3 regions of the Exiguobacterium sp. 17-1 genome follow, and region 2 is predicted to be linked to each of the others. Evidence: predicted binding sites of a transcription regulator. Region 2 holds the regulator's gene; each other region holds the start of a gene.

The links. Region 2 encodes LexA, which represses DNA repair genes until DNA is damaged. Its sites were predicted from a motif close to CGAACATATGTTCG; they were not measured.
Region 1: a site for LexA is predicted at 8,484-8,497, ahead of addB (helicase-exonuclease AddAB subunit AddB). Genes of this name have one in related genera too.
Region 3: a site for LexA is predicted at 7,780-7,793, ahead of MUN34_RS12495 (Y-family DNA polymerase). Genes of this name have one in related genera too.

The regions. Positions count from the first base shown of each region.
Region 1 covers NZ_JALIGJ010000003.1:181,607-191,836, forward strand. Annotated here, with positions in the region: gene MUN34_RS10565 (HAMP domain-containing sensor histidine kinase) at 1-819, opposite strand, end outside; gene MUN34_RS10570 (response regulator) at 800-1,177, opposite strand; gene addA (helicase-exonuclease AddAB subunit AddA) at 1,326-4,877, opposite strand; gene addB (helicase-exonuclease AddAB subunit AddB) at 4,874-8,305, opposite strand; gene MUN34_RS10585 (truncated hemoglobin) at 8,645-9,025, shown strand; gene MUN34_RS10590 (hypothetical protein) at 9,085-9,426, shown strand; gene MUN34_RS10595 (hypothetical protein) at 9,524-9,934, opposite strand; gene MUN34_RS10600 (competence protein ComK) at 10,038-10,230, opposite strand, start outside.
Region 2 covers NZ_JALIGJ010000002.1:568,647-578,876, reverse strand. Annotated here, with positions in the region: gene glpK (glycerol kinase GlpK) at 1-1,475, opposite strand, end outside; gene MUN34_RS08770 (MIP/aquaporin family protein) at 1,519-2,220, opposite strand; gene MUN34_RS08765 (metal-binding protein) at 2,406-2,876, opposite strand; gene lexA (transcriptional repressor LexA) at 2,907-3,521, opposite strand; gene yneA (cell division suppressor protein YneA) at 3,730-4,017, shown strand; gene MUN34_RS08750 (YneB family resolvase-like protein) at 4,063-4,716, shown strand; gene MUN34_RS08745 (DUF896 domain-containing protein) at 4,830-5,066, shown strand; gene tkt (transketolase) at 5,262-7,250, shown strand; gene MUN34_RS08735 (YneF family protein) at 7,359-7,589, shown strand; gene MUN34_RS08730 (ABC transporter transmembrane domain-containing protein) at 7,708-9,465, shown strand; gene MUN34_RS08725 (ABC transporter ATP-binding protein) at 9,455-10,230, shown strand, end outside.
Region 3 covers NZ_JALIGJ010000004.1:285,633-295,862, forward strand. Annotated here, with positions in the region: gene MUN34_RS12460 (DUF1294 domain-containing protein) at 113-385, opposite strand; gene MUN34_RS12465 (TPM domain-containing protein) at 394-1,134, opposite strand; gene MUN34_RS12470 (LemA family protein) at 1,131-1,724, opposite strand; gene MUN34_RS12475 (undecaprenyl-diphosphate phosphatase) at 1,834-2,670, opposite strand; gene MUN34_RS12480 (heavy metal translocating P-type ATPase) at 2,842-4,965, shown strand; gene MUN34_RS12485 (ZIP family metal transporter) at 5,235-6,047, opposite strand; gene MUN34_RS12490 (YolD-like family protein) at 6,117-6,446, opposite strand; gene MUN34_RS12495 (Y-family DNA polymerase) at 6,430-7,755, opposite strand; gene MUN34_RS12500 (pentapeptide repeat-containing protein) at 7,954-8,601, shown strand; gene MUN34_RS12505 (MBL fold metallo-hydrolase) at 8,662-9,417, opposite strand; gene MUN34_RS12510 (arsinothricin resistance N-acetyltransferase ArsN1 family A) at 9,486-9,995, opposite strand; gene MUN34_RS12515 (1,2-dihydroxy-3-keto-5-methylthiopentene dioxygenase) at 10,136-10,230, opposite strand, start outside.

The DNA of each region.
Region 1 (10,230 bases), on a different contig from region 2:
TCCGATTTCATCTTTCCGTCCAGAAACTTTGACATGTTTGATGTCTTCGCCACTGGCTAGACGCTGGCTATTTTTGACGAGTGATAACAACTCTGCTGTAATTTTACGAATGAACGGATAGACGAAAAAGATCAATACACCAACTAATACGATGATATTCGACAGCCAAATCAGTTGCGTCGTTTGAATTTCCCGCTCCAACTGCCCACTTGTTTTTTCTGACCAGTCCTCTAAAAAGTCTCGATATCCGCCAAGCGCCAACTCACTTTTATTGATTTCCGACAAGACATCAATGTTTCCAGAAGTATCTAGCTTGATTCGTCCACTCGCCAGTAACTCTTTGCCGAGCGGCAAGGACGTTAATGTTTTACCTTCCAAAAAGGACTCCGTGACCGTTCCAGATTCCTTCGCTTCAACATACGATTGAATCAACGGCAAAATCGCTTCGAAGTAGTAGGCATACAATTCACGTGAAGAACGCGCATAATCTTTTCCTTGTTGATAAATTGCATTTTCTTCAAACCAACGTGTTTGTTCATCAATGGTTTTCCGTTGGTTGACCATCTTCTGATAAATGTCTTGATCACCAATCAGCGCATAGCCCCGCATGTTGAACTGCAAATCCTGCCATTCTTCCCACAGTGCGCCGGCCCGTGCACTGCGCTCTCTGATGTCTTCCAGTTTCAATCGGGTTTCTTGCAATTTCGTGTCGGTATAATTGTAGACAATCAGTGAAGAAATCATAAGTGTCGTTAAAACGATATAAAAGGAGGCCATCAACTGGCGTCCGATTTTTCGATTAATCCACTGGATGATCACTCAATATTCCTCCTACGACATCAATCAATTCGAGTGGACTAAACGGTTTAGAAAAGAAATAATTCGCTCCAATCTCTTCTGCCCGTTCCCGGTCAGATTGTTGGCTTTTCGCTGTCAACATCATGATTTTCAAATTTTGTTTATCTGGATGACGTCGCACCTTTTCGATGACTTCAATTCCCGTCATGCCAGGCATCATATAATCGAGCAGAACGAGATCATAATGCTGACTCATGATTTTCTGATAGGCTTCATCACCATCTGTCGCTTCATCAATCGTATACCCTTCATCTTCTAATGTATCGAGCACCAACATGCGTAACACATCTTCGTCTTCCGCTAATAAAATACGTGCCATCTATAAAACCTCCTACGGTATCTGGTTATTCTTTTTACATACCTTTTCATTTTACACAGTTCTTTCATATTTAGAAATGAAAATCGTCTAACGAATTCGTTCTGTTCACTGAATAGGTGACAGAATCGATTCGTCAGACGTAAGGTAATCAGTAAATTTCGATCACTTCTTGGAGTGCGAACGCATAAATTAATTTCCGACTAATCTTAATGTGTAAGATTGCTTCTAGCGCTTCTTGGTATAAATTCAACTGTGTCGCATAACGTGTTCGCAACACCTCTGCTTGATTCTGACCGTCAATCGTTTCAAAGACTTGGTCCGATTTATAATCGAGCAGAATATATGTGTCTCCGTCGCGAATCAGACAATCGACAATCCCTTGCATGACGGCCTGGTCACTTGGACCGTGCCAATCGGACCGGAATCGGGTCGAATCAATCTTATAGGTGAAGGGCAGTTCGCGGTAGACATCTCCTGTCACAAGGCGCTGTTCAAACAATTGCCCGATTTCCGAAGCAAAGAACATCGTCAATTCAGGCATAGCTTCCCGCATCGTCTGGGCCTCTAAGTCTGAAATACGTTCCGCTTGTTCCCACTCAAGAATCTGATCTTCGAGTGGACGACCGGACTCGTATAACTGCATCGCTAAATGCAAGACTGTTCCACGTTCAGCACCCGTTAATGTCGGACCTAAAAATTGCGGTGTCCGATAATAGGTCGATTGCCGGTAGGTCGATTCAAAAGCGGCCCGTTCCAATTGTTCTGTCCTCTTCAACTCTGTAACGGTTTGTTTCGCAGCGGTATCCGTTGCGACTTGATACGGATATTGATACGCAAAAGCAGATTCAATCTGAGTATTCAGCGTCTCGTCACCCTCATGATCAATTTTCTCAAGGACACGGACGTGTTCGAGTTGCTCGACCATCTTGGTCAGTTCTTGATAAGGGGCAATCTCGTCCTGTGCAACGATCCGAAATGCCCATCTCTGTTCCTGTTCGCTCAATAAGAAATTACGCAGGACAGCCGGTGCCACCCAGTCCGCATAGGTCTTAGCATTTCGACGATCGAGTTCCGGCAACAAGAGCTCATCGATCGGTTGATCCTGCCATTTGATCAGTTGATCTTCCAGGCCTTTGATTGCCCCTACAAGAATCAGCTTTTCTTTCGCCCGTGTCATCGCGACGTAAAGGACACGCATCTCTTCCGCTTTCATTTCGCGGTCCATTTCCCGACGGATGACCTCTTTAAGAAGTGTTCCGGAACGCAGGCGTTTAATGGGATCAATCGCATCCAGGGCGATACCATAGGTCTTATGCAGTTGAATCGCTTGGATTTGATCCTGTTTATTAAACTGCTTGCCTAACTGGCTGACAATCGTCACCGGGAATTCCAGTCCTTTCGATTGGTGGATGGTCATGATCCGGACGACATCTTCGTCCTCCCCTAACGAACGGGCCTCTGAAAAATCTTCCCCGCGTTCGACTAAACGATGAATCAAACGTAAAAAGCGATACAATCCCCGATAACCGGAGGCCTCATATTGGTGAGCTCGTTCATACAGGGCATTTAAATTCGCTTGTCGGCTCCGTCCGCCGTTTAAACAACCGACGTATTCAAAGTAACCGGTTTGATCAAACAAGGAACGGATCAAGCTCGCAAGCGATTTCCCTCGAGCTTCCGTGCGCCAGTTTTGCAACTGATTAAGCGCTTCGTCGACACGCAAACCGAGCGGGGTCTGTTCTTTCGCCACAAGAGTAGCTGCTTCGTAGAACGATCCGTCTTTTGATTTAGCACGAATCCGTCCTAAATCCCGATCCGTCAATCCAAAAATCGGTGACCGCAAGACACTGGCAAACGGGATATCCTGCAATGGATTATCAATCGTCTTCAAGAGCGCCATCATGATTTGAATCTCGGTTGCTTGAAAATAGCCGCCCGTCGTATCCGCATAGACAGGAAGTTCATATTGTTCAAAGACATCGACGAGTGCCTGGACCCGTTTTCCTCTCGAACGTACGAGAACGACGATATCACGGTATTCACATTTACGGAATCGTTTTTGTTTTGCATCAAATACGAGATACGGATTTTCATCGTTCACCATCTCGATGATACGTGTCGCTATGACTTGAGCTTCCAATTCTTCTTTATTCGTGTCTGTCTGGTCCACTAACAGCAATTCAGGATCGACTTGGGTTGATTCGACGTACCCGAGGTTCCCTAGCCGCAGATAAGCTGCTTCGTCATAATCAATTTCTCCGACGGCTTCGTCCATGACTTGACGGAAAATATGATTGGTTCCATCCAAGACCTCTAAACGGCTTCGGAAATTTTTCGTCAAATCAATTCGTGTCCCGACTTCTGTTTGTTGGAATCGTTTAAACTTATTCAAAAATAATCCGGGCTCGGCATGACGGAATTTATAAATCGATTGTTTCACGTCACCAACCATAAACAGATTTCCTGTCGCTTCATCTGATTTCGAGACAAGCCGCAGAATCCGTTCCTGCACTTCGTTTGTATCCTGATATTCATCCACTAAAACTTCGATGAAACGTTCTTGTAGCAATCGAGCGACGTCCGTTGCCTCTCCGTCCTGTTCCAAGATGGCTAATGCAAAATGCTCAAGATCGGAAAAATCAACGATGCCCCGCTGCTGCTTCGCTTCAAGATAGGCTGCCGAGAAACTTCGAACGAGCGTGACAATCATCTGGACATGTCCCAGTTGCGAACGTAAATCTTCCAGGTAATCTACCCCGTCCTTCTCAACAAACAAATCACGCATCTTTTTGAGGTCACTGACAAGACGTGTCCGTTCGGTCTGGAATTTCTTCATTTCCTCGTCTCCGCGGATTCCTTTCCAACGCCCGAATTCGACGGCCTGAAAAGCAAGGGCGACGGTCGTCCAGCGGTCCTGTTCCGGATTAATCCGCCGGATCGGTGCGACGTCCTGCACCAACATGTCCGCCACCTCGTCGTATCCGGCTTGTCGCAGACGATACGATAATTCCATATACCGATTGATGACCGGTGCGACACGTTCCCATTCGAGTTCAAATAATCGTGTCAGCAAACTGGATTCATCCGGATCGATCGGTTGATCATACTGCGCGATCAAATGGTCATAAAATGCCTCCGGATCCGGGAGCGAACGAGAAAATCGATATAAGTTCGAGATTAACGTCAACATCGCTTGATCGTCCCGGTCCGACGTATAACTATCAATCAATTCATAAAACGCCGGATCTGCCAAACCATAAAAGTTCTCAAACACTTCTTCCAAGACATCATCCTGCAGTAACAACAGCTCGGCTTCTTCCGCAATGCGAAACGCGGGATCAAGACCAATCCGATAATAGTTTTCTCGTAAAATCGATAAACAAAAAGAATGGATCGTCGTGATTTGCGCCCGGTTCATCATTTGCCGTTGTTTTTTTAAATAAAGATCATCTGGAGCGTCTTTAATTTTCGCTTCGATTGCCTCGATGACACGTGTCTTCATCTCTTTAGCTGCTGCGTTCGTAAACGTCGCGACAAGAATCCGGTCGGCTGTCAACGGATCTTCCTGATCAATGACACGTTGCGTCAGCCGTTCCACTAAGACTGCTGTTTTCCCTGAACCGGCGGCGGCGGACACTAAAATATGTCCACCCCTTGCATCGATTGCCCGTTGTTGTTCACCCGTCCACTGCACACTCATTCCGTCTCCTCCTTCAACCGTTCCAAGACTTCTTTTTCCGACAATGGATTTAATTGCCGGTAGTCGTTTCCGAGAGATTGATCAAACTGACAGACGGAACGGTACTCACAAAATGTACAGGGGGTCCGTTCTTGATAATCAAACGGATCAATCGCAATATCCCCTGCATACATCGATTGACTACTCGTCTTCAATTCATCCCAGGCGTGGTCCATCAGAGCCGTCAACTCTTCTTCTTTGACGACACCTTTCGTATGGGACTTATGAAGACCGGTTTTCGTAAACGTCACTTTAACGAGCGGTGACTTTTTACGTTCATCGTACGCAATCTGATCCATTGCCCGTAATACTTCATCATTTTCAACGATGACGCCTTGCATTTGATACGATTCGAGCAATAACCGGTTCCGTTCGATTTCATCCGCCGACAAATCTCCACGCATCATTGGGTTTTTGACGTGGAAATACAGGGCTCCGGCCGGTTTTGCCTGCTGATTAAATAGAACTTCCGACTGTTCAACGACTGTTTTTAGATACAACAGCATTTGAATCGCCAAACCATAATAGATTTCTGCAAAATCCAACTCTTTGGCACTCGATTTATAATCTATAACCCGGACGTATAGTTGATCGCCAATCGTCGCCTGATCCACCCGGTCAATTCGACCGGTGAATTCAATTTCGGTACCATCCGGTAATGTGAATCGAAGTGGCGGAAACATGGCGTTACCAAAACTGATTTCAAATAAATCAGGTTCGAACTCAGAGCGTTCCGCTTGTTTGACGAGCATTTTTGCGGTTTGTTCGACGACGTCCGTTAATTTTTTCTTGATGTATCCAAAACGGTTCGAACTCATCAAAATCGCATTTTGAATTTCCGGTGTCACCTTCTCGACAGCTTCTTTCGCGAAATCACTACACGATTGGTCATCCAGTTCACGCCAGCGTTTTCCTGAAGCTTTGATGTTCACCGACAAATCATTGAGTGCCCCGTGGAACAGGTTCCCGATGTCCGGCGCTTCGAATTTATATAATTTCCGTTCTTTCAACCGCAATCCATACCGGGCAAAGTGTTTATAGGAACATGCATTGTAGGTCTCGAACCGGGAGACGCTAGCTTTGATGGTGTCACCATACAGATTACGAGCCAGATCATCCGGCAGCGGTTCTGCGTGATTTTGATAAAACAAAGCATTGGAGAACAGCGCCATTCGTTCGCGGCCCCGACCGTTTTCGAGCAAACGATTGTACACATCAAACCAAGATTGTTGAATCGGATAACGACGTTGCAGTCGTCTCAATTCGATTGCCGCTGCCGCTGCCGCCCGTTCTGGACTCGTCACGAACTGAAGTTGATCATCAGGCGCATGATCCCCGGCTTCTGCAAAATATGTTTTTACCGGACGATCTTGCAGCAGTTGATGTTTGATCTGCTTAACGATCGATGCCGGCTGAAGTGCTTTTCCATCCTCGTCAACAAGCGCATAACTGATATGCAAAGATTCACTTGGCGCCGTCACCCCTTGATAGAGGTAATACAATTCGTCGTCAAATACGTCCAGAGATGCTTTACCTACCGGAATGCCTTGATCGTGGAGGAAGTCATGATCTCCCTCTGACAGCAATTTAGACTGATCTTCTACGAGTGGAATCAATCCGTCATTGGCCCCGAGTAAAAAGACCACTTTCACCTGTTGTAAACGTCCCCGGACGTAATCCGTCGCAATCACTTGATCGAGCGAAGGCGGGACCAGGGAGAAGCGGAGACTTTCAAGTCCTGTCTCGACCATCTGGACGAATAGTTCTGTCGTCAATGTAGCTTCCGGTGCAGCAGCTTCCAACTGTTCAAAGAGATGCAGTACCGCTTCGTACACCTGGTCATGTTCTCGTGCTTGGTTGAGTTCATTGACTTCAAGTGCTTGTTGCTTCCAAACTGTTAACCGGTCTGTCAAGTGATGTTCTTCCAAGAAACGGTATAACGCCCGTGTGTATTCACTCATCGTCTTAGAGACTTTAAATCGCTTCTCCAGTGGTTCGATTGCTTCGACCAGGAATTGACGCCATTCGTTCAGTTCCTGTTCTTCTTGTAACTCAGCATCCGTTAAACTGATTTCATCAGCTAGACGCCGTTTCAATTGCCAAGGTTTTTTCCACATCGAACCTTTGATTCCCCGCTCCAGGACAAATGTTTCCAGACGATCAAGTGCTAATCGTGAATCCTCTGCCGGAAGTGGAATCAGCTCTGTTTTCAGCAGACGAAAAACAGATTCTTCCCGGTATCCCGTCATGACGATTTCAAGGACGGCATGGACTAATTCGACAATCGGATGATGGACCATCGATTCCCGTTGATCCAGGAAGTACGGAATGTCATACAGTTGAAAAGCACGTTCCAAATGATCGGCGTACGGTTCCAGGTGGCGGACAAGAAACGCGATGTCCTTGAAACGATATCCTTCATGACGTACAAGTTGAATCGCCTTTCTGACAGCAGCTTCCGTCTCAACTTGACGATTAACTGCGGCAGAAAGCGTCAACCCGTTCACTTCGTCATCCGTCGCCGGGTATCCGGGTGACAGTAACGCTTGTTCAAGCATCTGTAATCCTGTCGTCTGAAATTTAACGGTCTGTTCATAATAAATGTCTTCATGCGCAATCTGTCGTTCTTTCATCTGTTCGATCAACTGCATATAGCAGCGTTGTGACACACCAAACTCAGACTGTTTCGTATAGACGTCTTCGACATCCAGTGTAAAGCTAAGGTGCATCTCTTTCGTCAATTCCATCAATCGCAGTAAGACCTGTTGTTCCTGCAATGAAAATTCATAAAAGCCATCAACGAAGACCGCAACATCACTTAAATCAGCTTTCGGTAACAGCTCAATCAATGTCGTGAAATAATCGTCCGCATGAAGTGCCTTATTTGAGATTCGTTCAGTAAAGCGCTCGTAAATCAGTGCTAAATCATTTAATTTCGGTGAGCGTTCGGGAGATGCACTGCTGATTTGACGCAACATATCCGGGTTGACTAAAGATCGTTTAAACGAGGCAATCAATTCGTCCAATCCTTTATAAAAACCGGGCATATTTTTTGTCCGTTTAAAAATCTTCAATTCTTCTTCCGCTTCTTCAACAACTTGACGCAGTAATAACTGTGTCCCGGTCTCGTCTAAAAAGGGAATCGCCTGGTTTCCATGATCCCGGATGATATGGAAAGCAAACCGGCGTAAACTCATGACTTCCATCCGGACAAGACCCGACAGCCGTGGATCCGTCGCGATACGTCGTTCCATCTCAAAAGACATCTGATCCGGTACGATGAAATAGATGGATGGACCAAGCGGTTGCTCAGCTAACCGGTCAATTACCTGCTCAATTAATGTTGTGGTCTTGCCTGTACCGGCACGACCTAAATGCATGTAATTCATTGTGTCAGATCAGCGGACACCTGTGGTTGTAACATCAGGTGGGCCGACCTTCACCTCCTTTAATTAATATCGAGGAGCTTTATGCCGCTTTTGTCCTCTCATATGAAATGAGTGCTGAAAATAACAGACAGGACCTCTCCTCCTAGACGTTATCATATGTATCATTATCTCATAAGTACGAACAAACGTCCGTTTTAAATCAAAAATACATTTTTCTTTCCTTCCTCTTCCTGTCCAGTTTAGATGATATGTCGATTGATTCGTGTGGAGTTGCAAAAAGTGGGTAAAGATTGAGATAATAGGTGTCTTCATCAGATTTGAACGGAAAGAGGGACAGTCATGCTCTACGAAGACCTTGGTCAAAAAGACGTACTCGAACAGCTTGTCACACGATTCTACAATCGTGTGTATACAGATGATGTTCTCCGTCCGTTATTCCCACCGGACCGCCAACGTGTCGAACGAGCTCAAGTCCGATTTTTGATTCAACTTACAGGTGGTCCAAAACAATATGATGTGTATGATGAACGGATGAATCTGGCCATGATTCACCGTCTTTTGCCCATCAAAGAAATACATGCTATCCGATGGATTGAATTGATGACACTGACCATCGAGGACACTATCGAGAATGCAGAGGCAGCGACGCGTTTAATCGAACGCTTACGAATCGGTGCCTTCAATGTTCTTCGAATTTGTGATGCTCATCAGAACGGATGAGGGATTTTTCTTTCTCATCGGTACATTTCAATGTAAAATAAGAATTGGAGGCGATAACTATGACTGAAGAACAAGATAAAAAGAGTGAATTGGTAAAAAGCGCACTCGAACAGGCTGAAGCAGCTAAAACGACAGAAGAACCTGTTGAAGAAGAAAAGTCAGATGAACAAAAACGTTTAGAACATATTCGGGCACTTGTGACGCTTGAACGTGGATCTGATTATTACCGGGTTGTCTTCTACGATGATCATAAACATTTGATTTTCAAAGAACTCGATTATGATCGAGTCGAATTCGTTGGTCGATTCTATAATGACAGTTTCGATCCAACCAACCAAAAAGAACTAGAAGAAATTTCTGAAAAGGCTCTTGCGACATCGATTCGTAAACGTTTTTTATAAGAAACTGCAGTCTTCATCACATAAAAGCCGTGCTACCCTCATTCATGGGGAGAGCACGGCTTTTACTGTATCCAGACGATTCGTCATCTGCTTTAGATTATAGCTGTTCTTTTGTATTTCGTTTTTTCCGACGCATGACGTAGGCCAATACTCCACCGGCAACTGCCAAACCTGTTGCTGCTAGTACAGGTAATAGCACTTTTTTCGACGTCAATTTTTGTTTCACTTGCTCCAAACGAGATTCCGTGACCTCTTTCTGAGCAACCGATGCACGACGGTTGATTGTCATGTGTTTTGCGGCATCCGTTACGACGATTCGTTTCGTCACCCAACGTCGATTACCTGACTCGTCGACAACAAGTTGACGGGCGCGCTTGACACCTTTGACTCGTTTCCCCGGCGTATTTTCCGGACGAACGATACGTGAACTGATAAAACGACGTCCACCGTTCACACCAAATCCAGGTTGTAATTTTCTACGGTTTAACCATTCATATGATTCATTCATCGTGTAGCGGCCTTTCGACCGCTTCACCTCCCTTTAATTCTCTCTCTCGCACTTTACTGTCTATTCGCTGCATTAAGTAGTGATTCCTGTTAGATTGTTCCACTTATCGTGCTTTATTAAACGTCATCGGCCGTTCTTCTTGAAATCTCCGTTGCATTTCGTAAGCCAATTCCAGTGTTTTGATCCGTTGCCGTTCGATGCTATAAGCCGAGGCATCCGTATCAATCCGTTGTCCTGTTTGAAATTCCACTTGAACGGTATCACCCTTTTTTTGAACGGTTTTCATCTGCTTAAAA
Region 2 (10,230 bases):
GCTTCAACCGCTTTTTGCCATCCAGCATAACGCTGTTCGCGATCGTCTTCTTTCATCTCTGGTTTGAACTGACGGTTGAGTTTCCATTGCTTTTTGATTTCTGCTTTATCTTTCCAGTAACCGACTGCGAGACCGGCAAGGTAAGCAGCACCGAGGGCAGTTGTTTCATTGATTTCTGGACGATCGACTGGTACGCCCAGGATGTCTGACTGGAACTGCATCAAGAAATCGTTTGAAACCGCACCACCATCAACGCGCAACGTTTTCAGTTCGATTCCTGAATCTTTTTCCATTGCAGTCAAGACATCACGTGTTTGATAAGCAAGTGATTCGAGAGTCGCGCGAACGAAATGTTCTTTGTCCGTTCCGCGTGTTAAACCGAAGATGGCTCCACGAACGTCGCTATCCCAGTAAGGAGCACCGAGTCCGACGAATGCAGGAACGACGTAAACGCCTTCTGTCGAATCGACTTTTAAGGCATAGCCTTCTGAGTCTTTCGCATTTTTCAACATCCGTAAACCGTCGCGTAACCACTGAATCGCAGAACCGGCCACAAAGATTGATCCTTCAAGCGCATATTCGACTTTTCCGTCGACACCCCAGGCGATTGTCGTCAACAGACCGTGGTTAGATGAAACAGCTTTTTCACCAGTATTCATCAGCATGAAGCAACCGGTACCGTATGTGTTCTTTCCTTCACCAGGTTCGAAGCATGTTTGACCGAAGAGGGCTGCTTGCTGGTCACCGGCGATTCCGGCAATCGGAACTTCAAAACCGAAGAAGTGATACGGAACAGTGTTGTCATAGACTTCACTCGATTGACGGACTTCCGGTAACATGGATTTTGGAACTGTCAGGATTTCAAGCAACTCATCATCCCATTTTTGTTCGTAAATGTTGTACATCAATGTCCGGGAAGCGTTTGTATAATCTGTGATATGCGTTTTGCCGCCAGACAACTTCCAGACGAGCCATGTGTCGATGGTTCCGAAGAGAAGTTCACCGTTTTCGGCTTGTTCACGTGCACCTTCCACGTTATCTAAAATCCACTTCACTTTTGTACCTGAGAAGTAGGCGTCAATCAGGAGACCTGTTTTATCGCGGAATGTTTGATTTAGACCTTGTGCATTCAGCTCATCACAGATACCAGATGTTTGACGCGATTGCCAGACAAGCGCGTGATAGACCGGTTTACCTGTTTCTTTGTTCCAGACGACCGTCGTCTCACGCTGGTTCGTAATTCCGATACTTGCGATTTGGCTCGGTTTGATATCAGCCGTTCCGAGAGCATCTGCCATGACAGCGAGGATCGATCCCCAAATTTCATTGGCATCATGCTCGACCCAGCCTGGTTGCGGGAAGTATTGTTTGAATTCCCGTTGTGCCGAGTTCACGATTTGACCGTCATGATCAAAGATAATGGCACGTGAACTTGTCGTTCCTTGATCGAGTGCTAAGATATACTTGTTTTCCATTGTAAAGTCCCCCTTGAAGTGTGAGTTGAAGTCTTTTCGTCAATTAAAACAGCATTTGATGAAGGAAAACGGCAATCGCACCACCGATGAATGGACCGACGACTGGGATCCAAGAATAACCCCAATCTGACGAACCTTTTCCCGGGATTGGTAAAATGGCATGGGCAATCCGCGGTCCAAGGTCACGGGCCGGATTGATGGCATACCCTGTTGTACCACCAAGCGAGAGACCGATGACGACAACAAGAAGACCAACGATTAACGGGTTTAGACCGTCAGCGAATGAGTTGGCACCAAATGCTAGGATTCCGAAGACCAAGACGAATGTCCCGATGATTTCAGAAACAAGGTTTGAACCGGTATGGCGGATAGCTGGTCCTGTTGCAAAGACACCTAATTTTGCAGCTTGGTCATCTGTCGCTTCAAAATGTTTCATGTAATGAAGCCAAACGAGTACCGCACCGATAAAGGCTCCGATTAATTGAGCGGCGATGTAGACAGGTACATCTGCCCATGGTAAATCAGAGTTTAACGCTAGCGACAATGTGACCGCTGGATTAAGGTGGGCACCACTGGCGGCTGCAATATAAACTGCAGTCATGACGGCGAGACCCCAAGCAAATGTGATGACGATCCAGCCGCTGTTCTCAGATTTCGTCTTTTTCAAGACAACCCCTGCAACGACCCCATCCCCGAGCAAAATCAGAATCATTGTTCCAATCAGCTCACTAATAAAGTTACTCATGCAAAAACCCTCCCTTTGGATTAAAGCAAATATTGGCCTTTCCATTTAAACCTACATCTAATTGATAACGTTTTCAATACAAATAATTCAAATCTTCAAATTAAATTTTCCTTAATTTATGTTTAAAAAAATGAAAAATGGATAACAAAAACCCTTTGTTCATTTTTGTGATGAACGAAGGGTTTTCAGCGGCGTTTTTTTCGCTTTTTTTTAGTTCGAAAGAAACTGCTGGAATGATCAAGAACGATATGGATCGTACTGGCAACCATGATGCCGGTGATAAAAGCAGGCATGGCTGCAAACCAGGAATCGACCGTACTCGACTCGATGATTTTCAGGTACAGCGCTAAAAATAAAAGTGGAATCACGAAAGCCGCGCTGTACAGCAGGCGAATGAGGTCACCGATGATCAAGCCATGCGACCAGATGGAACGGTGGGGCATGATTTTGACATACGGCATCCAAAGGACACGTAGCGGTCCGTGGCGATAGTAAGGTTCAGACTTCAAATCGAGGTCGGGTGAAAGCCAAAGGGTGCCGACAGCGATGCCGACAGCAGTTGGAAGCCAATCCGTCTGCTGCGTTGCGACCGAATACGCAACGTAGCCGGTTAAAGCAACGGTATTGACTGTATCATGTACATTTCCAGAAGGCATAAAAAAAGACCAGCTGAGCTGGTCCCTCGCTTAGTGGATCGTCCGATATACGCCGATGACCTTGCCAAGAATCGAGACGTTATCGAAATACATCGGGTCCATCGAGTCATTTTCTGGTTGGAGACGTACTTGTTGATCTTCTAAGAAGAACCGTTTGACTGTCGCTTCGCTATCTTCGGTCATAGCAACGACGATTTCACCATTCTCTGCTGTGTTTTGCTGACGAACGATGACCCGGTCACCGTCTAGAATACCTGCGTTGATCATGGACTCACCATCAATCGTCAACATGAAGACATTTTCGTTCCCGACGTAATGTGCAGGAAGTGGGAAGTGTTCCTCAATGTTTTCGATGGCCGTGATTGGAAGACCAGCCGTTACTTTCCCGATGACGGGAATATGCACGATGGCTTCGTGATCTTCATCAGGTTTATCAAGCAATATCTCAATCGCACGTGGCTTAGTTGGGTCACGGCGAATCAGTCCGCGTTTTTCTAGACGATCCAAATGACCGTGTACCGTTGAGCTTGAAGCAAGACCAACAGCTTCACCGATTTCACGAACTGAAGGCGGATACCCTTTCAGTTTCACTTGAGCAACGATGTAGTCAAGGATTTCTTGTTGTCGTTTCGACATTTTCCGCATATGAATTGCCACCTCTTTCCGGATTGGTTTTTGAAGGTTATAGGAATACATGTTTCTAAAATCACTATAACATAGAACAAATGAGCGTACAAACAATTGTTCGACATTTTGTGTTGACCGAACACTGGTTCTTGGTTTAAGATGAGTTATGCGAACAATTGTTCCGAGAACATCTATTCTAAATCATTTTTAATTGGAGGGATTTATCATGATGCATACGATTCGTACCCATGCCTTTTCCATTGTTTTTTATACGCTCAGCCTTGCTTTCATTCTTTTTCTCTTAACGCCTCGACCGGACGAAAAGGTCGATCAACTCTTGACGGCTTCTGTTACGGTCGATCAAAATGCGACAGTCGAACAAGTCGCCGAAGTCTACAACGACGGTTCAATGACGGACCAAGAATATGTCGAATGGTTGATTGAGAATAATGAATTAAAGACGACACATGTCATTTCGAAAAACAAAATCGTTGTACCAATCGCGCAACAATGACAAACTGTAAAAGTTGTCAATGAACGAACAGGGGTGTGAAGTACGATGAAAGTAGTAATCTACTGTCGCGTCTCGACGGAAAAAGAAGCACAGGACAGCTCGCTTGAGCGGCAAAGGTCAGAACTGTCGGGACTCGCTGCAACAAAAGGATTTGAAGTCGTGGAGATCATCACGGAAAAAGAAAGTGGTTACGACGTTGACCGGGAAGGGATGTTGTCCGTTCTCGATTACGTCACACGTCAAGCCGTGGACGCCGTTCTTGTGACGGATGATACACGGATCGGGCGCGGGAATGCCAAAATCGCCATTTTACATACATTCCAAAAACATCAGGTTCAACTGATGACGATGGAATCGGATGGCGAGTATAAATTGGCAGATGCCGAAGCGATGGTGCTTGAAATCGTATCGCTCGTCGAAGAGTATCAACGGAAACTGCATAATGCAAAGATTGCCCGCGGTATGCGACGGGCTGTCGAAAATGGTTTTCGTCCCGAACAAAACCTGAACCGCCAAGGTGAAAATGCTGGTCGGAGCCGGAAGGAAGTCCCGATTGAAGAAATCGTGCGGTTACGTGAGTTAGGACTGACATTTGCGGACATTGCGGTGACATTAAGAGGGATGGGACATGACATTTCGAAAGCGACCGTCAACCGGCGTTATCTGGAATATAAAGAAGTTGTCAGTACGTACGAATAGGGAAGCAGGTTTGATGCCTTAGCTGCGCATCAAACTTGCTTTTTTTTTTGGTGTCTTTTACAGTAAGGTTACTATTGAATGCTCAACTTTGAGTCAACAGAAAGAGGGATACTATGTTATCACAAGAACAATTAGACCGGATTAATGAATTAGCCAATAAATCAAAAGTCGAGCCGCTGACCGATGCGGAAACGACGGAACAAAAAGAATTACGGACGGCCTATCTCGAAGCATTCCGCGGTTCATTCAAAAATCAGATGATGGGTATCAAGATCGTCGATGAAGAAGGAACGGACGTAACACCTGAAAAACTAAAGCAGGCACAAGAAGAAGAACGGAACAAACAATAATCGGAAAAGCTATGTCACTCAATGGGATGAGTGGGGTAGCTTTTTTTGAGAAAAAGTTCGTAATGTGTATCACGAAAGTGCCAAGAAAACGGCAATAGAGAGCGCATTCATTTTAATGTGACATACTATTTAGAAAAGTTGTATCACATTTCTGGGTATGCTAAAATGAGAAGGAATTTGTGAAAAAGAGAGAGGATGATTGTTTTGACGAACATGACAACAGTAGAATTATTAGCAGTAAATACGATTCGTACCTTATCAATTGATGCAGTACAAAAAGCGAACTCGGGTCACCCGGGAATGCCGATGGGTGCAGCACCGATGGCATTTACATTATGGGCGGATCATATGAACCACAACCCTAAAAATCCAGAATGGTTCAACCGTGACCGTTTTGTACTTTCAGCAGGACACGGTTCAATGCTTCTCTACTCACTCCTCCATTTATCAGGTTATGATCTCGCGATGGATGACTTGAAGTCATTCCGTCAATGGAACTCAAAAACACCGGGTCACCCGGAATACCGTCACACAGCAGGTGTCGATGCGACGACTGGTCCACTCGGACAAGGCATCGCGATGGCTGTCGGGATGGCGATGGCAGAACGTCACCTCGAAGCGAAATACAACCGTGACGACTTAAACGTCGTCGATCACTTCACATACGGCATTTGCGGAGACGGCGACTTAATGGAAGGTGTTTCAGCAGAAGCGGCTTCACTAGCAGGACATTTAGGTCTTGGTAAACTCGTGGTTCTGTATGATTCAAACGACATCTCGCTTGATGGCGATCTCGATAAATCGTTCTCGGAAAACGTTCAACAGCGTTTTGAAGCGTACAACTGGCAAGTTATCCGTGTCGAAGACGGAACGGATCTTGATTCGATTTCAAAAGCAATCGAAGCAGCAAAAGCTGAAACGACAAAACCGACATTGATTGAAGTGAAAACAGTCATCGGATTTGGTTCACCAAACAAATCAGGGAAATCGGCTTCACACGGTGCACCACTCGGAGATGCGGAAATCAAGTTGACGAAAGCAAGCTACGTTTGGGATCATGAAGAATTCTATGTGCCGGAAGAAGTTAAAGACTTGTTCGAAGAGCGCATCGAAAAACGTGGCGCTGACACGGAAGCAGCATGGACTGAGAAAATGGAACAATACAAAGCAGCACATCCAGAATTGCATGCTGAACTTGTTCAAGCAATCAATAACGAATTGCCAAGCAACTGGGAAGCAGACCTTCCGACTTACGATCTGACATCGAAAAAAGCAACACGTCAGACAAGTGGTGAAGTCTTAAACGCTCTTGCGAAAAACATCCCGTCGATCTTCGGTGGATCAGCTGACTTAGCAGGATCAAACAACACGATGCTCAAAGGCGAAGCTGACTTCGACATCGATCCAAGCGGCCGTAACATCTGGTTTGGTGTTCGTGAGTTCGCGATGGCAGCTGCTGTCAACGGTATGGCATTACACGGTGGTGTCATTCCTTACGGCGCGACATTCTTCGTCTTCTCGGATTACCTCCGTCCGGCGGTTCGTTTAGCAGCATTGATGGGGATCCAGTCGATCTTCGTCTTGACACATGACTCGATTGCTGTTGGTGAAGATGGTCCAACGCACGAGCCGGTTGAACACTTGATGAGTTTCCGTGCGATGCCGAACTTGACAGTTTACCGTCCGGCAGATGGAAAAGAAACGATTGCCGCATGGAAAACAGCGGTTCAATCGAAAAACAAACCGACACTTCTCGTCATGACACGTCAAGGATTACCTGAACTCGAAGGTACGACGGTCGAAGGCGCTGAAAAAGGCGGATACGTCATCGCGGGTAACATCGAAACAGCGGATACTATTTTAATGGGAACAGGTTCTGAAGTGCACTTGCTCGTCGAAGCACAGAAAGAACTTGGCGAAACGGCAGCAGTCGTCTCACTTCCGTCATGGGAATTATTCGAAGCGCAATCAGCAGAATACAAAGAATCAGTCTTGCCAAAACGCATCACGAAGCGTCTTGCGATTGAAGCCGGTGCTTCACTTGGTTGGTATAAATATGTAGGAACAGAAGGTCAAGTCATCGGAATCGATCGCTTCGGTGCTTCTGCTCCGGGAGATCTTCTCTTAAAAGAGTACGGCATGTCTGTTGAAAATGTCTTGAACACAGTCAAGCAACTCGGTTAATGAAGAAAGGTGCGCAAACGCGCGCACCTTTTTTTTGCATTATCTATGCAAAGGCTTTAAATTATAGTATAGTAAAAAGCGACGTTTGAAGTTAGAGGAGGAAGCAACTTGGCTACATGGATTTGGATTTTAATTGCCCTTCTTTGCTTGGTAGCTGGTGTCGCCCTTGGTTTCTATATCGCTCGCCGATACATGATGAACTATTTGGAGCAAAACCCGCCAATCAACGAAGATATGATTAAGACATTGATGATGCAAATGGGTCAAAAGCCATCACAAAAGAAAGTCAACCAAGTGATGCGTTCAATGAGTGGTTCAATGAAATCACCGAAAAAATAACGACTTGTAAAAGGAGACCAGATTGGTCTCCTTTTGTTTGCTATTTTTTAGGAAGATGGCTAATCTAAAATGTGAGACTATTAGAAATACTCAATCGATTTAAAAAGGGGGGACTTGTATGGGAGTCTTCAGGAAACTGAGTTGGTTTTTTCGACTCGAATGGAAAGCGTACAGTTTAGGGATCATAGCGTTGATTTTTGTTGCCGGACTGGAACTGATTCCGCCGAAAGTAATCGGTTCGACGGTCAACGGACTGAGCGAAGGCAGCTTGACGAAAAATGATTTATGGAAATTGGTCGGCACACTGGTCTTGATTGGGGTATCGACCTATGTGATTCGTTATTTTTGGCGGTTTTATATCTTTGGAGCGTCGATCCGGCTCGGACGGTTGCTGCGAAGTCAATTGTATGGTCATTTTTCAGACTTGGATCAATCCTTTTACAAGAAGTACCGTAGCGGGGATTTGATGGCGCATGCGACGAATGATGTCCAAGCCGTTTCGATGACGGCAGGAGCCGGTATTTTGACACTCGTCGATTCCGTGACGATGGGCAGTTTCGTTATCATCACGATGATTACGACCATCAGTTGGAAACTGACGCTCGTTTCCTTATTGCCGATGCCACTGATGGTTTATTTGACGTCACGGTATGGGAAGATGCTGCACTCCAGATTCCACGATGCACAGGAAGCCTTTTCAGATTTGAACGACAAAGTCGCCGAAAGCGTCAGCGGAGTTCGTGTCTTGAAAGCAACAGGAGAAGTCGAGTCGGATGTCGGAACGTTTACTTCGTTATCAGACGACGTCGTTCAAAAAAACCGCCGCGTTGCGAAAATCGATGCCTTATTTGATCCGACGATTTTCGGTTTGGTCGGCTTGTCTTACATTATCGCGGTCGGATATGGGGCATATTTATTACAACAAGGGGAAATTCGAATCGGGGATATCGTATCCTTCACTACATATTTAGGATTATTGACGTGGCCGATGCTTGCGTTCGGCTGGTTGTTTAATATCGTCGAACGGGGACGGGCATCGTACGACCGGATTGAACGGATGCTTGCGATTGAACCGGAAATCAAGGATGCGAAAGAAGCGGCGACGACGGTTTCGTCCTCGGATTTACAAGTCGCGGTCGATCGGTTTGTATATGATACACAACCAGTGCTTGAGAACATCCGCGTAACATTGACACCCGGTCGGACGCTTGGAATCGTAGGTCGGACCGGTTCCGGAAAATCGACGTTCGTTCGTCTGTTATCACGCGAATACGATGTCAAATACGGCTCGATTGCGATTGGTGGGCAAGACGTCAAACAATTGACACGGGAAACGGTCCGGAAGCAAGTCGCGATCGTTCCACAGGATCACTTCCTGTTCTCTGCTTCGATTGCCGACAATATCGCATTTGCAAAACCAGATGCGTCGATGGAGGAAATCATGGAAGCCGCACGGGTCGCTGCAGTTCATGAGGATATTCTCGGTTTTACAGAAGGTTATGCAACAATGGTCGGGGAACGGGGCGTCACGTTATCCGGCGGTCAGAAACAAAGGATTTCGATTGCCCGGGCGTTACTCGCGGATTGTCCGATTCTTGTACTTGATGATGCCTTGTCGGCTGTTGACGCCAAGACGGAGGAAGCGATCATCGAACACTTCCGGACGGCGGATAACGAACAGTCACAAATTATTGTCGCCCACCGTCTGTCGGCGGTTTCGCATACCGATGAGATCATCGTCCTCGATGCGGGACGGATCATTGAACGGGGAACACACGAGGAATTACTGGCGCGTGACGGTTGGTATAAAGAAACCTACGACCGTCAGCAACTCGAATCACTCGTCGAACAGGGAGGTGGAATGCTTGAATCATGATATTAATGAAAAAGCGGTCTTGCGACGATTGCTTGGATTCGTCAAACCGTTTAAAAAACAAGTTTTAGTCGCCTTTTTACTGCTGCTCGTGACGACCGGAGCAAAGCTCGGAGGTCCTTATCTCGTCAAAATCTTTATCGATGATTATGTCGCGGTCGGCAACTATCCGGCGCAGGAAGTTGCGTTATTGTTCGGTGTGTACTTACTTTTGCATACGACCGGTATCGTCGTTGATTATCTACAGGCGTTTGAATTTCAAAAGATTGCCTTAAAAGTCATTCAACGGCTTCGCATCGATGTATTTCGTCACGTCATGCACTTACGGCTCGGTTACTTTGACCGGACACCGGCTGGCGTACTTGTTTCGCGGATCACAAACGATACGGAAGCCATTAAAGAACTATACATCGGTGTCTTGTCGACGTTCGTCCAAAGTGGGGTGCAACTGATTGGAACGTATCTTTTCCTTTACTTGCTGGAACCACGCCTCGCGACGATTGCGTTAGTCCTGTTACCGCTGTTTTATTTCATCATCTGGATTTATCGCCGTTATTCAACGAAATATTATGCCGAAGTTCGGGATTTGTTGTCGAAGATTAACGGACAGCTGAATGAATCGATCAATGGAATGGCGATCATTCAACAGTTTCGGCAGGAAAAACGGTTGATGGCGGAATTCGAAGAGACAAACATCGCCCATCAGAACGGTCGTTACAAGAACCTGAAACTCGACAGCTGGTTGCTTCGGCCAATCATCGAGTTGAT
Region 3 (10,230 bases), on a different contig from region 2:
TATCAACCATTTACCTCTCCATTGACCAAAGTAAAAAAAGAGGCAGGCAAATTCGTTTAATAACGAATCCCTCTGTCTCTTTTATCGGCTGTTTGTTACATATTCTAAAGCATTAAGACCGTAGCGATACTATCCAGATTGTCGCATGGAGTAAAATCGCGAGTGGGACAAAAAGTTGGAATTTGGCAGTCCTTGTTTTATGCCGGACCAGTTGCATCGCGAGAAGCGTCCCGAGTGCACCGCCTAAAAAAGCAATCGTCAACAAGGTGGCTTCCGGAGTCCGCCAGGCATGTTGCTGCGCCTTGCGTTTATCCCGCCACATCGAAACAAATCCAATGACGGTCATGATGCCGTAAAATACGACGATAGTTGAAAAAATAGTCATGTCAGTCCTTACCTTTCCGCGCCGCCGCCGCCGGAACTTCCGCCTCCACCCCGGCTCCCACCGCCACCGCCTCCACCACCACGCATGATGGCAGAAAAGATGTTGATGATGGCAAAGAAGAACATGCCGCCGGTGAACTTCATGTCGAGGAATAATAAGAGAACAAGACCGGCACCAATCAGGACTTTTGCCCATGTACTCAAACCGCCGTCCGCACTTTTCTTAACCGGATCCTGCGATTCAAGCGACTGTTCTTTTGAAACGACACTGACGACCGCTTTATAGGTTTCTGACGCTGCCTTCCCATAATCACCTTGATCACGGTAGGGGACAGCGTACTTGTCGAGAATTCGTCCGGCTGTGATATCGGTCAGAATGCCTTCGAGCTTATAGCCGACTTCAATCCGGAAATTCCGGTCTTTTTCGTTTGGAGCTACGACGACGAGAATCCCGTTATCTTTTCCGGCCTGCCCGATACCTTGAGCACGGAACGTTTCATTGGCATACGTGCTTAAATCTTGTCCTTTTAAATCAGGGACAGTCTTGAGCACAACCTGTGCTGTCGTATATTGTTCGAGTTCTTGCCCGAGACGAGCGAGTTCCGCTTCTTCCGACGCGGTCAGCAGCTGTGCATCATCTTGGATGAAGAACGCTGCGCCCGTGCGTTCTGACACGGCTTCGGCAGTCGGAGTCAGAAGGAAGAAGACGAGGAACGCGGTAAAAAGCAGGCGCGTTCGTCGCCAAATCATTTCGAGTCACTATTGAAGTCGACCGTTGGATTTTCACGGTCACTTTCTGAGATTTCATAATATGGTTTTTTCTCGAAACCAAACGCCGAAGCATAAAGCGAAGTTGGGAAACTGCGACGTTTTTTATTGTAGACTGTCACGGCATCGTTATAATCTTTACGGGCAATACCGAGACGATTTTCCGTTCCTTCAAGTGTATCCATCAACGATTGGAAGCGTTCACTTGATTTCAGTTCCGGATACGTCGTTTGCAAGGCAATCAATCCGCGAAGCGAAGACGTGACCTGTTGATCGGCTTCAATCCGTTGTTCGGTTGACGCGGCACGGGCAAGACCTGCTTGCGCCTCAGCGATATCACCGTAGACTTTTTGTTCCTGACCGGCGACACCTTTGACGGTTTCGACGAGATTCGGAATTAAATCCGCCCGGCGTTTGATTTGATTATCGACTTGCGACCACTTATTTGAAACATCTTCTTCGACATTGACGAGACTGTTGTATTGTCCGATTGCTAAAAAGGCAATCAGGACGACGACTGCAATCCCGATGATGAGAGGTAACTTAGAACCTCCACGATTTCTACGAGCCATACCGATGACCACTCCTTTTTTCTGTATCTCAACTATCTATACCCTAATCTGTCGCAATAAGTTTCAAGAAATAAAAAAACCATCAGCGAAGGCCTGATGGTTTTTGAAATTACAGGTAGACAATAACGGCAAGAACGGCTGCCAGGACAAGGCGGTAAATCGCAAACGGAACAAGTTTGATTTTGTTGATCAGTTTCAGGAAGAAACGAATCGACAGTAACGCAAAACCGAACGAAGCGATGAAACCAACGGCATAGAAACTGAGATGTGCCATTTCGATGTATTGCCAGTTTTTAACGAGTGACAAGGAGCTTGCTCCGAACATGATCGGAACAGCCATGATGAACGTAAAGTCTGCTGCCGTCCGGTGATTCATCCCGAGGAAGACCCCTCCGGAAATCGTCGAACCGGACCGTGAGAATCCCGGCCAAAGCGAGATGCACTGGAACAGGCCGACAAGGGCTGCCTGGCGGTACGAAATTTGATCAAGCGTCGTTGTTTTCGGTTCTTTTGGTCCGAATTTATCAGCCGCAATCATCAAGATAGCGCCGGCTGCAAGACCGATGATGACGGTATCGATCGAGAAGAGGTTTTCATCGATGAAGTCTTCGAACAACAGACCGAGAACGGCTGCCGGAAGTAAACCGATCAGGACGTGGCGTAACTTTAATTTGTGTGTACCCGACGCATCGTGTTCGCCTTCAATTTTGTAAAGACCGATTAAGCTGAACAGCCGTTTCCAAAAGACGACGATGACGGCTAAAATCGAACCGAGCTGGATGACAATCTTAAATGTATTCGCGGAGTACTGAGTTAAGAACTCTGAAGTCTGCAGCCACATATCATCGACGATTATCATATGTCCGGTCGAGGAGACAGGGGCGAATTCCGTCATTCCTTCGACGAAACCGAGTAAAAGTGCTTTAAGTAATTCAATGATAGTCATGTTATTCTCCTTCTATATTTTACTATCTAAAAACATATCACGTTTTATTCTTCTGAGATAGAACTAATCAAAATATCGGGCGCAAGTCTGAGACAAAAGTGACTTGTTGAAAAATCAAAAAGAGCGTAAACTATTCTTATAATCAAACTATCGTTTGAATGAGGTGAGAGAATGGAAGCAAAAACAGAACGTCTTCAGATTACAGGAATCGATTGTGCGAACTGTGCTGCGAAAGTGGAGCGGGGTGTTGCGAACGTAACAGGCATTGAACAGGCAGATTTGGATTTTGCCGGTCAGAAACTTTATCTGACGTATGAAAAGGACGTTGCATACGACGAGACGTATCAGGCAGTCATTGAACGGATTCAGCAGCTCGAACCGGATGTACAAGTGATACGGACAGCATCCGCAGAAGCAGTTGATCCGCATCAACAGGTGGGACATGACCATAGTCATCCGCACGATCACGGTCCATTTTTAAATCGTACGAAAAAAATACAATATAGTATCGGGATGATATCCTTCATCGGTGCCTTTTTCGTTCCGGGATCAATTGACCTTCTATTTTTTACGATTGCCTACTTTTTAATCGGTTGGGATGTCCTTCGAACCGCTGTAAGAAATATCTGGCAAGGTCAAGTGTTTGATGAGAACTTTTTAATGGTCATTGCGACGGCTGGTGCTTTTTTAATCGGAGAATATCCGGAAGCCGTCGCCGTGATGCTGTTTTATCAAATCGGTGAGTTTTTCCAACACCGTGCCGTCGATCAGTCGCGTAAATCGATTGCCGCGTTGATGGACATCCGGCCGGATATCGCGACGCTTGAGGATGGCCGGCGTGTGAGTCCGGAACAGGTGAACATCGGTCAACGGATTATTGTCCGGGCAGGGGAGAAGATTCCACTGGATGGGACTGTTCTTGAAGGGGAAGCGTTCATCGATACGACGGCATTGACCGGTGAATCGGTCCCGCGGCGTGTCCGTCCGACCGAGCCGATTTTAGCCGGGACGATTAATACCGATGGTCATCTGTTGATTCAGGTCGATCGACGATACAGTGAGTCGACCGTCGCTAAAATTCTGGATTTAGTCGAAAATGCGTCACGCCATAAAGCACCGACGGAAAAATTCATTACACGATTTGCACGGATTTATACACCGATTGTCGTCGTGATTGCAACACTTCTTGCCATCGTGCCGCCACTCGTTGTGACGGGAGCGGCTTGGAACGACTGGATTTACCGGGCACTTGTGTTCCTTGTCATCAGTTGTCCCTGTGCGCTCGTGATTTCAATCCCGCTCGGCTTCTTTAGTGGAATCGGTGCTGCTTCGAAACGCGGTATTCTTGTCAAAGGCGGAAATCATCTCGAAGCGTTACAACAACTCGATACGGTCGTCTTCGATAAAACGGGAACGTTGACGGAAGGTGTGTTTGAAGTCGTCGAACTGAAAGCCGTGCATGGATCGGAAGACGAACTGCTTCGCGTCGCAGCGACCGTTGAGCAACACTCGAATCATCCAATCGCAAAATCGATTCAACGGATGTATGCCCTGCATGGTTCTATTCCGACCGCTTTTCAAGACTATCAGGAAGTAGCCGGTTCCGGCGTCGCCGGACGGTTCGGCACGGATCAGATTCAGGCGGGAAATGCCCGGTGGTTCAAAGAACTCGGCTTGACGCCGCTCGATCAGACCGAAGACGGGACTTATGTGCATGTTGCCCGAAACGACAGCTACCTTGGATATATCCGGATTGCCGACCGTATTAAAGATACGACGATAGAAGCCTTACGCGAACTAAAAACACTCGGGATTCGCCAGACAATCATGTTGACCGGAGACCGGCGGGAAACGGCGGAACGGATCGGGCAGCAAATCGGGATAACGCAAGTAAAGGCAGAACTGTTGCCGCATCAAAAAGTGGAACAACTCGAAGCGATCTTAGATCAAGCAAAGGGACGGGTCGCGTTTGTCGGGGACGGAATTAATGATGCTCCCGTATTGACGCGGGCGGATGTCGGGATTGCGATGGGTGGACTTGGAAGTGACGTCGCGATTGAAGCAGCGGATGTCGTCCTGATGACGGATGAACCGAAACAACTGGTCGAAGCGATTCGGATTGCCCGGTCGACACGCCGGATCGTCTATCAGAACATTACGTTTGCATTAGGTATCAAAGGGATTTTCTTATTGCTTGGTGCCTTTGGTGTTGCGACGATGTGGGAAGCTGTTTTTGCCGATGTTGGTGTGACAGTCCTCGCTGTCTTAAATGCAATGCGGATTTTACGGAAATAAGAATGGATGGGGCTGACTCAAATAGGAATCACTCATCTTTTCATGCCCACTCCTCAGGCGAGACACAAAACCCGTTTTCCCGCCTCATTCAGGCAGGAAAGCGGGTTTTGTTTGTATCTAACAGCGTAAAAATGCGCTTTTTCCTGTAGGAGTAGCATGAAGAGAGTGATTTTTATTTAAATTCAAACGAGAAAAGGGTGGCAGAATTATAATCTGTCACCCTTTTCTTTGTAGAGACTGACTTTAGAGTCGTCCCATTCTATACTGGATTATCCGAGTGCCACATCGAGAATCATCATGATCGTGAAACCGACCATCAGACCAAGTGTTGCCAAGTCTGAGCCGTTTTCAGCCTGCGATTCGGGAATCAATTCTTCGACGACGACGAAAATCATCGCGCCGGCAGCAAACGCCAAGGCATACGGCAAGAGCGGCTGAATGAAGAAGACGGCAGCAGCACCGACCATGGCAGCAATCGGTTCAACGATTGCAGACAGTTGTCCGTAGTTAAAGGCACGCTGGCGTGACATGCCTTCTCCACGGAGCGGAATCGACAAGGCTGCCCCTTCCGGCATGTTTTGAATCCCGATCCCAAGTGCGAGTGTCAATGCACCGGCAACGGTCGCACCGTCCATGTTCAAGGCGGCTGCACCGAAAGCGACCCCGATTGCGAGTCCTTCCGGAATATTGTGGAGCGTAATCGCGAGAAACAGCAATGTCGTCTTTTTCAGACCGGTCGAAGGACCTTCGGCTGTTTCGAGTGGAGCGGATAAGTGCAGGTGAGGGGTCACAAAATCGAGAAGGCGGACAAAGAAACCGCCTGCCAGGAAGCCGATTGCGGCCGGCAACCAGGCAATCCCGCCATCTTTTTCCGTAAATTCAATTGCCGGAGCAAGCAATGACCAAAACGAAGCCGCAATCATAACACCGGCTGCAAAACCGAGCATCATATTCATGACCCGTTTTTCAATCGTTGTAAAGACGAAGACAAGTGCGGCTCCGAGTGCCGTTAATCCCCAAGTCATCATGCCGGCAAGCAAGGCTTGCACGACGACCGGAAGTCCGGTAAACCATTCCATCATACAGATCATTCCTTCTTTCAATCCCAATTCGTAAGATAAGTGCGTGAGGCATAACAGCTTCTGTCTCTTCTACCCGTTTTCAATCCGAATGATTCGCCCGAATGGAATTTCAATCAATGATGATCCGCGTAGCACGAGATAGGCGCGTTCACGATGAACCTGCTCGATGAAACCGGATGTCGTGACATAGCCTCTTTCACTATAATACTTGATTTCAAGCTCTGTTCCTTCTATTAATGCCTGTTCGAGTAAGAACTGCCAGGGATATTGCAATTGTTCATCGATTGCAGGAAAGTCGATTTGATGTTTTTCGAGATAATAGGCTTTGAGCAGTTGAATGTGTTCCGGCATCAAAAAGGGAAGCCATTTGAGGTTTCCACGGTCACGATAACGTGTCATGCTGCTCACCTCCGGGATGGCCGCCGACGAACCGGAGCCGGCGTTTGGCGACACTTGTATCGAGGAAGGACACAGCGAGCCGGATCGTTCCTTTTCCGTAACGTAAATTGACATGGTCGATGGCTTTTAATAACCGTTTTCTGCGCCAGACCTTTGTATTGTCTTCAAACAAGGACAATTGAAGTGTTCCCTGATCCGGGGTGAGTTGTCCGAGGGCGACCGATAGAAAGCGGACCGGTTCACCGTCGAGCCAATTCGGTTCGAACAATTGGAGGACGTAACGCAACAACAGCCGTTCATCGGCTGTCGGATAAGGCAGACGGAGCTGTTTCGAAAAGCCGTCCCGGGTGACATGGCGGGAGTAGCGAACGCCGAGATGCACCGTCCAACCGACTTGATTAGAAAAACGGACTCGTGCCGCGACATCACCTGCTAATTCGGCCAAAACTAAACGAATCTGTTCGTACTGGTAATAATCGCGCATTAAAGTAACCCCATGTCCGATCGTTCTTTTGGCATCCGGCGCAGTCTGAAATAAGGTCATCGGATCAATGATGGTCGGAGAATTGTCGATTCCCCAGGCATGGTGCCAAAGTTCTGCCCCAAGGACTCCGAACCGTTCATGAAGATCTTCGACCCGGGCTGCGGCAAGGTCGCCAATGGTGTTGATGCCGATTACTGACAAGTGTTGTTCCATCATCCGTCCGACGCCCCACATTTTGCGAATCGGAAAATCGTGCAGCAACCGGGAAATATCGGCGTAGCCGCATCGGGCAATGCCTTCGCGTTTTCCCCGTAAATCGAGGACAAGTTTTGCGATGACATTGTTCGGACCAATCCCGATCCGGACCGGAATGCCGGTCTGATGCCAAATCGCCGTCTGGATTTTCCGGGCCGTTTCAGTGTCCGATCCGAAAAGTCGTTCCGTTCCGGTCATATCGATAAAGTTTTCGTCAATCGAATAGATCCGGATCGCGTCGGGAGGTGCAAACTGATGCAAGACATCCAGTACTTCGATTGATGTTTTCATATATGCGAGCATCCGCGGTTCGACGAGCACAATCTGTTTCCGTTCACGATAAGGCAACTGTTCAATTTGATAAAGACGACTAGCTGTCTTAATACCAAGTTGTTTTAAGGCGGGACTGGCCGCAAGAACAACGGATCCGGACCGATGAAGGTCTGATACGACAGCAAGTTTCGTCGTCAAAGGAGGAAGGTTTCGGTAACAACATTCGCAACTGGCATAAAAAGAAACACTGTCGACACAAAAGATCCGTCGATCGGGAAAAGAGATAGTCGGGTTCATCGGAAACACTCCTTGATACATAAAAGAACGTTTGTTCTTATTTTTGATTTGACTATATCATGGTCTCAGTCGGTCTCAAATCAAAAAACCAAAAAAAGAGTCAATCTTTCGGTCTCAAATCAAAAAACCAAAAAAAGAGTCAATCTTTGCTACACTAAAAAAGAGAAAAGTGACGTAGAAGGAAAGAAGGGGAAGTACGTGAAAAAACAAATCATTCAATTACCCGAGTTACCGCACCAATTGACACCGGAAACCTTTGCGGATGTCGAAATCGATGACCCGTATCTGTATCAAACACTTTACGAAAAAGAGACACTCCCAATCGAGTTGACAGAACGGCTGGATGTCAATCAAGTCTGTTTTCGGAACATCTCGTTCGCTGGCCTCGTTTTTGAACGGGCCTCGTTTGAGAACGTCCGGTTTGAACAATGTGACTTGACGGGCTGTCAGTTCCAGGACAGTCGTTTTCACCGGGTCGTCTTTGAGGATTGTCGCCTGACCGGAATTCACTTTGAGTCGAATACGGTCGATCATGTAACGATCAAAAACTGTCAGGCCAATTATGCCCAACTGATTCGGACGGCGTTACGTCACGTCGCAGTGGAGCAGACGACGATGCGGGAAAGTCATTTCTTTGAAATGAAGCCAACCGATTTCCGGCTGCATGAAGTCGATTTGTCGGAAAGTCAATGGGTCGAGACGGCATTAAAAGGACTGGATCTGCGGCAAGCCGATTTATCCGGAATCACGATTGATCCGCGTTTCTTACCAGGTGCCATGGTTACGGAAAGCCAGGCGATCACGTTTGCCCGGTTACTCGGACTCATCATTCCAAGTCACGATTAACGATCAACAAAACGAAGTCCACTATCCCGAGTACTACCGGGATAGTGGACTTCGTTTCGTTTAGAAGGAAATAGTTTCGCCGTCATCCGGAATGAGGAAATGAGCGGATAAATGATGGGCAGCCAAGAAATCAGCAATCATATCACGGCGCAGAAGACAATGATTGACGGATTCGAGATGCGAGACGATGATTGTCGACTCAGCAGCTGCTTGATGAACGGCGAGTAAATCGCGCTGGGACATCGTAATCGGTTCTCCGGTCAAGAATTGTGCCGCACCACTGTTGACGACGATGATGTCGGGTGCATGCTGCTCGATTGCAGTTGCGACATCATCACACCAAATCGTATCACCGGTGATATAGAGTGTCGGTTCGTCGGGATGCGTCAAGACGATACCGGAAACGGTGCCCATCCGTTGGCCGATTTCGCCAACACCGTGTTGACCCGATGTATGAGAAACGCGGATATCGCCGAGTGACAATCCGTTCTCAAACGATGAGACGTTCGTGAATCCGGCTTCGCGGATCGTAGCCGCATCTGACTCATTTTGAGCATAAAGAGGAATCTGTTTCGGTAAGACTTTTTTTGCCGTCTCGTCAAAATGATCGGCATGGAGGTGGGTAACAAAAATTGCATCGGGATCAAGTAATGTCGAGACATCGACCGGTAAGTCGACGAGCGGATTCGAGACGGCGTTTGGCGTTTGACCAAACGGCGGCAAAGTTCCTTTTTCACCGAGAAACGGATCGATTAAAAAAACTTGGTTAGCATAAGTGACGACGAGTGTTGCATTACGAATCTGTTGAATATCCACGGGCAGTCTTCCTTTCGGGTTGGGAATGTTTCACTGTTCGTTCATTTCCCATTCAGCCGCCGTGTTAATCATATTTGATCGTCGATCGTTTTCGGAAGCAACTTTTCCATCGCCAGGACATCGACATAATACCCGTTGAGCATGCCCTGTTCCTTAAATGTTCCGACAATCCGGAAACCGGACCGGATGTAGAGCTTTTGACCGATCTTATTGAACGGAAACGTAAACAGGATTAACTTATGGAATCCGTGCGTAATCGCGTGTTCTTCGATGACCTGTAACAACTGACGACCGATGCCTTGTCCGCGGTGGGTCCGGGTGATGTAGACCGATAATTCACCGACCGATTGATAGACGGGGCGCGGGTTGTAGGGGTCAAGTGAGATGAAACCAAGAATCGTTGTTCCTTCATACGCCACAAACCCGGCATAGCGGGGTGTTCGTTCCTGATACCAATCCTCCATAAAGGACAATTTCTTAGTATCCGTTTCAAGCGTCGCGATCCGGTCTTCGATGCCTTCGTTATAGATGGCGAGGATGTCTTGTAAATCAGCTTCTTGGACAGGACGAATCATCATACACGTGACCTCCATTCAAATGAGTCTTTTCTTCATTATATAGGAGGAAACGAAAACAAGCGGTATGTTTGTAGGATAGGAATGGAGCAGAAAAAAACAGACAGCCGGATGGTCCGGACCGTCTGTCTTCAGGATGTTCCTCAGTTCGTTGTTTCAATCGGATCTTTTTCATAAATCGGCACCCAACCATCCGTCGTCACGAAAATCCGGACGGCAACGACTTTGCGATCGTCCT